Oceanispirochaeta sp. M1: one gene and its partner. The protein of the gene in region 2 binds, or shares a complex with, the protein of the main gene of each other region. Links are inferred from orthologs where the notes say so. Each region holds a gene or a part of one and is shown on either strand. Other genes may lie near its edges.

The links.
Region 1: the proteins of DV872_RS23675 (region 2) and groL are in contact, whole or in part, in a cryo-EM structure (PDB 8P4O), measured with the Escherichia coli proteins. The link is inferred for Oceanispirochaeta sp. M1 from one-to-one orthologs.

The regions. Positions count from the first base shown.
Region 1 is NZ_QQPQ01000020.1:13,671-16,973, reverse strand. Bases 70-3,039 are described here. They hold groL (chaperonin GroEL), read right to left. Parts: upstream 2,393-3,039; coding sequence 746-2,392; downstream 70-745. Other genes in these bases: DV872_RS14880 (biotin--[acetyl-CoA-carboxylase] ligase), read right to left, coding at 2,520-3,039; DV872_RS14890 (hypothetical protein), read right to left, coding at 322-609; yajC (preprotein translocase subunit YajC), read right to left, coding at 70-251. Also shown: more of yajC, read right to left, coding at 1-69; more of DV872_RS14880, read right to left, coding at 3,040-3,266.
Region 2 is NZ_QQPQ01000058.1:13,180-16,469, reverse strand. Bases 334-3,290 are described here. They hold DV872_RS23675 (co-chaperone GroES), read right to left. Parts: upstream 1,967-3,290; coding sequence 1,700-1,966; downstream 334-1,699. Other genes in these bases: DV872_RS23665 (RNA polymerase sigma factor RpoD/SigA), read left to right, coding at 2,786-3,290; DV872_RS23670 (hypothetical protein), read left to right, coding at 2,116-2,595; DV872_RS23680 (dihydroorotate dehydrogenase-like protein), read left to right, coding at 640-1,623; DV872_RS23685 (helicase C-terminal domain-containing protein), read left to right, coding at 334-568. Also shown: more of DV872_RS23685, read left to right, coding at 1-333. UniProt on the Escherichia coli protein: Together with the chaperonin GroEL, plays an essential role in assisting protein folding.

The DNA of each region.
Region 1 (3,303 bases), on a different replicon or contig from region 2:
ACAGTTTCTTCTTTTACTGAAAAAACGGTACCCCTGATACCACCAATGGTAACGACTTTGTCATTCTTTTTGACAGCTTCAATCATCGATTTAGTATCTTTTTGCTTCTTATTCTGGGGTCTGATAATAAGAAAATAGAAAATCCCGATTACCAGAGCAAAGGTAACGAGACTTGTTGTCATGGAACCGGAGCTGGAAGATCCACCACCGGTCGGCATACCCATTAAGAGAGCTAGACTCAAAAATTCCATATAAGTTATCCTCGAATTAAAAAATGTTGGGTAAAATTAGCACAGAAAAACGTGGGCCGTCAAGAATCAATTAGATTCGTTTAACCTTGGTAATTTTGTCAGGTACGTGAAAAACACCAAATAGACGTTTCAGCTCTTCGATAGATTTATACTCCGAAGCACTCTGTCTGTTGTATGATTCCAGCACCTTTTCCTGATCAGCTATATTCTCTTCAAAGAGTGCTTTACTGAAAGCAGCCTTGAATAATCCATTTTCCAACAGCTTTTCTAAGGGAGTTCCCGGCTTCTGTAAATTCTTATCACAAATTGCCGAAATTCCGCTGTAACCGATGGTGCTGACAAAATCATCCTTTTTCATAAACAGTCTCCTGTATTCCTTAAAATCACTGATTTATTGCTAATTATTATCCTGTGTATTCAAAATGAATCCAAATTCCCCAAAAAAGGAGGGAAGCTCACGCCTCCCTCCTCTATCATGGGGACAGGGGATTGATTTACATCATTCCGCCCATACCACCCATTCCGCCCATACCGCCACCGGCAGGCATTGCTGGTCCAGCATTGTCTTCAGGAAGGTCAGTAATGGCACATTCAGTGGTCAGAAGCAGAGCAGCGATGGATGCCGCATTCTGCAGAGCACTTCTTGTAACCTTGGCAGGATCGATGATACCGGCTGACAGCATATCGGTCCATTCCATTCTATAGGCGTCAAATCCGATACCTTTCTTTTCATGTTTGGCTTTATCAGCGATGATAGCACCATCGACACCGGCATTTATAGCAATTTGACGGATAGGTTCTTCAAGAGCTCTCTTGACGATATTGTAACCGACAATTTCTTCATCAGTCAGATCATCAGGCTGATTCATTGATTTGCATATCTGCACCAGAGTCAAACCACCACCGGGGACAATTCCCTCGTCAATGGCTGCACGTGTAGCAGAAAGAGCATCTTCAACTCTGTGTTTTTTCTCTTTAAGCTCTACTTCAGTAGCAGCACCGACATTGATTATTGCAACTCCACCGGCAAGCTTGGCCAGTCTTTCCTGCAGTTTTTCTCTGTCGTAATCACTTGAAGTATCTTCTACCTGTACTTTAATCTGAGCAATTCTTTCTTTGATATCAGACTCAGCACCTTCACCGTTGATGATGGTTGTGTTTTCTTTTTCAATCTTGATCATCTTGGCTCTACCAAGCTGTTCAAGTTCTGCATTTTCAAGTTTCAGTCCGATTTCTTCAGAAATTACTTCACCACCTGTCAGGATAGCAATATCCTCAAGCATGGCTTTTCTTCTGTCTCCGAATCCGGGAGCCTTGACGGCACAAACGTTCAGAGCACCTCTGATTGTATTTACTACCAGAGTTGCAAGAGCTTCGCCTTCAACATCTTCTGCTATGATAAGAAGAGGTTTGCTGGACTGAGCAACTTTTTCCAGAAGAGGAAGAAGTTCTTTCATGTTTGCAATTTTCTTATCGTAAATCAGAATATAAGGATTCTCCATAACAGTAGTCATTGTGTCTCTGTTGGATGCGAAGTAAGGAGAAAGATATCCTCTGTCAAACTGCATACCCTCAACAAAGTCAGTTGTTGTTTCAATTGTTTTTGATTCTTCAACAGTAATAACTCCGTCTTTTCCTACCTTTTCCATTGCATTGGCGATTTCTTCACCGATTTCATGGTCATTATTAGCAGAAATAGCGGCAACCTGTGAAATTTCTTCTTTGTCTTTAATGTCTTTGGAAATCTTTTTGATCTCTTCAACTGCATCTTCAACAGCTTTGTCGATTCCGCGTTTGATTCCCATGGGGTTAATTCCGGCAGCTACACTCTTCAGACCTTCTTTTACAATAGAATAAGCCAGAACTGTAGCAGTTGTAGTACCGTCACCGGCAACATCATTGGTTTTGGTTGCAACTTCTTTTACAAGCTGTGCTCCCATGTTTTCGAAAGGATCTTCCAATTCGATTTCCCGTGCTACGGAAACACCGTCTTTGGTCACTGTAGGTGCACCGAACTTTTTGTCCAGAAGAACATTTCTTCCTTTGGGGCCCAGAGTAACTTTAACAGCGTCTGAAAGTTTTTCTACGCCTCCCAGAAGCTTTCTGCGGGCATCTTCATTAAACTTTAACTGTTTAGCCATAAATAATTCTCTCCCTAATTTCAGGTAATTTGATTTTTTTTATCTAAGAAGACTTAAAATCTTCAGATGTAAGATACTCATTCTATTTCGTTTCATCAAGAAATATTTTGCTAATTAATAAGGAAAACTATTTAAAAGCAGTGAAGCGTATTTCCCCGGCGCTGATTTGCCTGAGATTACCATCGGGTAGTTCCCTGACTATAAGAAATCCATCATCACTGAGATCCACTATCCTGAGTCTGGTAATTGTCTCATTTTCCGGAGGACCCTCGCAGACAGAAACTTCTTCATCTTTTTTATATAACAAAGAAAGAGCATCTTCCTTCCATTCAGAATTCTCAAGCCTCTTTTTAAGTACCATAAGGAATCCTTCAAGTATCTCAGGGGGGCTGCAGGAGCTGACCCCTTGTAGGCTCAGAGATGTTGTCTTTCCTGATATTTCTGCTGCAAACTCCTTCTGCTCACAGTTTATTCCCATTCCAAGGAGAAAATGACCTCCCCGGTATTCACAGAGAATACCGGCAATTTTTTTTTCATCCACCAGAACATCGTTGGGCCACTTCAGTACTGCATCAAGATTATGGGTTTCTCTCAGATATTCGCAAAGAGCAAGTCCGCAGATAAGGGGGATACGAAGAAGAGGATGTGATATTTTCTCAGGAGTAAGTATTACTGTAAATAAAAGATTCTTTCCTTTTGTGGAATCCCAGCTCCTCTCGCTGCCCCGCCCTCTGCCCAGGCTCTGAAAATCAGTTATTACAATAGAACCATGCTTAGTATTCTTTAAGGAGGCTGCATCAATCATAGTGGATTCTGTTTCTTCTTTATAATAAACAGCTTCCCCGAAGGGATTATTAAGATCTGTGATATTCATTTTATTATGATTATAGTTATAAGCTGTACATCCGAAA
Region 2 (3,290 bases):
GCAGTCTATCAGAAAGCTTCTGCAGAGCAATGAGGGTAGGGCTTTAGTTCTGTTCACTTCCTATGAACTGCTGAAATATTGTTACGACAATATCCTTGAAGACTGGTCTTTGCCGGAAGTAAGTCTGCTAAGACAAGGCAGTGAGGATCGGGCAAGGCTGCTTAATCATTTTACTCAAGATATTCAAAGTGTACTGTTTGCCACAGATTCCTTCTGGGAGGGAGTCGATACTCCCGGTGAATCCCTGCGCCTGGTTATTCTATGCAAACTTCCTTTTCGGGTCCCTACGGATCCTGTATATCAGGCCAGGCTTGAAGCCATTGAGAAGAGGGGTGGGAATCCATTCCGAGAGCTTTCTCTGCCTGAGGCTGTAATGAAGTTTCGCCAGGGATTCGGTAGGCTGATGCGCCGCAAGACAGACAGAGGCGCTGTTATTGTTTTGGATTCGAGGGTTATCAATAAAAACTATGGAACGGTTTTTCTCCGCTCCCTCCCCGAAACCTTACGATCAAGGAAAAGATTTGATACTGTATTGGAAGATATGGAGAATTTTATTTATGAAATATGATATGTTGCTTTTATATAGATAGAAGAGCTAATATTCAAGAAATAATAATTGTTATACTTAAGGAGTGGTAGATGGCTGATCTTAGTACTAAATATATGGGACTTGAATTAAAAAATCCCTTTATTATATCCAGTTCCGGTCTGACAGATTCGGTGGAAAAAGTTAAAAAAGCTGCGGCAGCAGGTGCCGGTGCTGTGGTTCTTAAATCTCTTTTCGAAGAGGATATTGCAAATGCTGCAGCTAAAGACGGTTCACTTGATACCTATTCAATTCATCCCGAAGCCATGGAATACATCAATCATCTGGGAATGCTTCAGCAGCCCGATGCATATCTGGAATTTGTTGAGCAGTCTGTGCAGGCAGTAGATATACCTGTCATTGCCAGTCTTAACTGCTACAGTGACGAATGGTGGCTCGATTATGCTCAGCGTATTGAAAAAATGGGTGCCCACGGTATTGAACTGAATATTGCTCTGGTTCCAGTCTCTGTTAAAGACAGCCCTGAAGAGGTGGAAGCTAAGATTCTCTCAATAGTAAAAAAAGCTGTTAGTGCTCTAAATATTCCGGTCTCTGTCAAAATTGGATCTTTTTTCAGTTCTCTTCCTGAGATCGTAAATAAAATACGTCAGGCAGGTGCCTCGGCGGTTGTACTTTTTAACCGTTTTTACAGACCCGATATCGATATTGAAACTCTTGAGTTTAAAATGGGTAACCCCCTCTCCAATGAGGATGATTACAGTACAGTTCTCCGTTGGACCGGTATCCTTTCTGATCTTGTTGACTGTGATTTTTCTGCAACAACAGGGATTCACAGTGCTTCATCTGCTATTAAGCTTATTCTCGCGGGTGCCAATACTGTACAGTTTTGTTCAGTGCTGTATAAAAAAGGTGTAGGGGAACTTTCAGCCATTATTAAAGAAACAGAAGAGTGGATGGATAGAAAGGAATTTGAAAAAATCTCTGATTTCTACAGTCTTCTCAGTCTTGAAGATGATGAAGAGAAAAAATATTACCAGAGAGTTCAATATGTGAAGGCTTTGAAGGGTATTAAATAATCCTGAATTAACTTACGGACAAAAAAAAGCTGCTCACATCTGTGAAGCAGCTTTTTTTTATATTCTATAGGAAGAATTATTCTACAATAGCGATGACATCCTGCATCTTTATGATCAGGTGATCAACATCATCGATACTAATGGTGGTTCCGGCGTATTTATCATACATTACCTTATCACCAACTTTTACTGTGATCAGGTCTTTATCATCACCGATAGCTACTACAGTAGCAGTCTGTGTCTTTTCCTGAGCAGTTTCAGGAATATACAGACCTGATGCTGTTTTAGTTTCTGCTTCTACAACTTTCAGTAGAACGCGATCGCCTAAAGGTTTAATTGTCATTATAGTTCCTCTCAATGCTATTTAATGATTACTTCTGATAATATAAGGATTCTGAAGGGCGTGGTCAAGAAAAAAGAGAGTCTAAAAAACGAAAGAAAAAATGGTGGAAATCATTTGCTTCAGAGCATTTAAATTATTATTTTCAAACTATGATAGCCGTAAACAGCAGTCACAAAATAAAAGCTCGTATATTTAAATTCAGGAATATAGAACATCCTTCATTGAATGAATATGGTATGGAAGCTCAAAAATCATCAATAGAAGATGATTACCAGGCTTTTCTTTCAATACAGGTTGAACGATATCTGAAAAGAAAAACACAGCAGAGATTTTGTTCGGAGGCTGAGAAGGACGTAATTAACCAGATTATCGCTGACAGCTGGACTGAATACAGACAAACCAGGAATTTGAGTCAAATAGACACAGAACAGAAAATCCGCTCCTATTACAGTTTCACTTTGGTCTTTCCCTATTTTGTAGCCGAAGAAGAATGCATTATAAGCTTCGATTTCCGGAATAAATGCAGTCTGGAAGGGGGAGATGAGTGTTTCTGCAACAGCGGTGTACCCTACAGGCAGTGCTGCGGAGGCATTAAAAGCCTCAAGGATCTGTTGAAAGGTTCATTCTGACACAGTCTTGGCCGGGAATACCTTCAGTGGGTCGATATGACTCAATAGGCTTGTCCTGTATCCTTGCATAAAATCCAACCCAATTATCAGTGATTGTTTAATTACATGTATTGTAAGAAATTAAGTGGATTATTGATTCTAATTTTAAAGTTGGCACAGTACTTGTCTATGTATAGGCAGGAGGACCAACATGGCCTACACAAAATACAACGACGACAGCAACATACTTTCTATATACCTTAAAGAAATAAATAAAATCCCCCTTCTTACAAGAGAAGAGGAAGATGACATAGCAAGAAAAGCAGTAAGCGGAGATCAGATTGCAAAAGACAAACTAGTACGTGCAAACCTGAGATTTGTAGTTAATGTTTCCAAAAAATATCAGAACCAGGGTCTTCCTCTTGATGATTTGATCAGTGAAGGTAATATCGGACTGATTAATGCCATCGAAAAATATGATCCGGATAAGGGCTATCATTTTATATCTTATGCCGTGTGGTGGATAAGACAGTCCATCCTTAAAGCCATCTATGAAAAATCAAGAATGATTCGCCTCCCTCTCAATAGAGCTAATGAACTGGTTCAGATCGAGAAGGTGAGAAAAGAACTGACAAAGGTCAACGGAGAAGATCCTGATGCAGAAGAAATTGCCTCCAATGTAGGCGTTTCTGTGGCTGATGTAAAGAAATTGATGA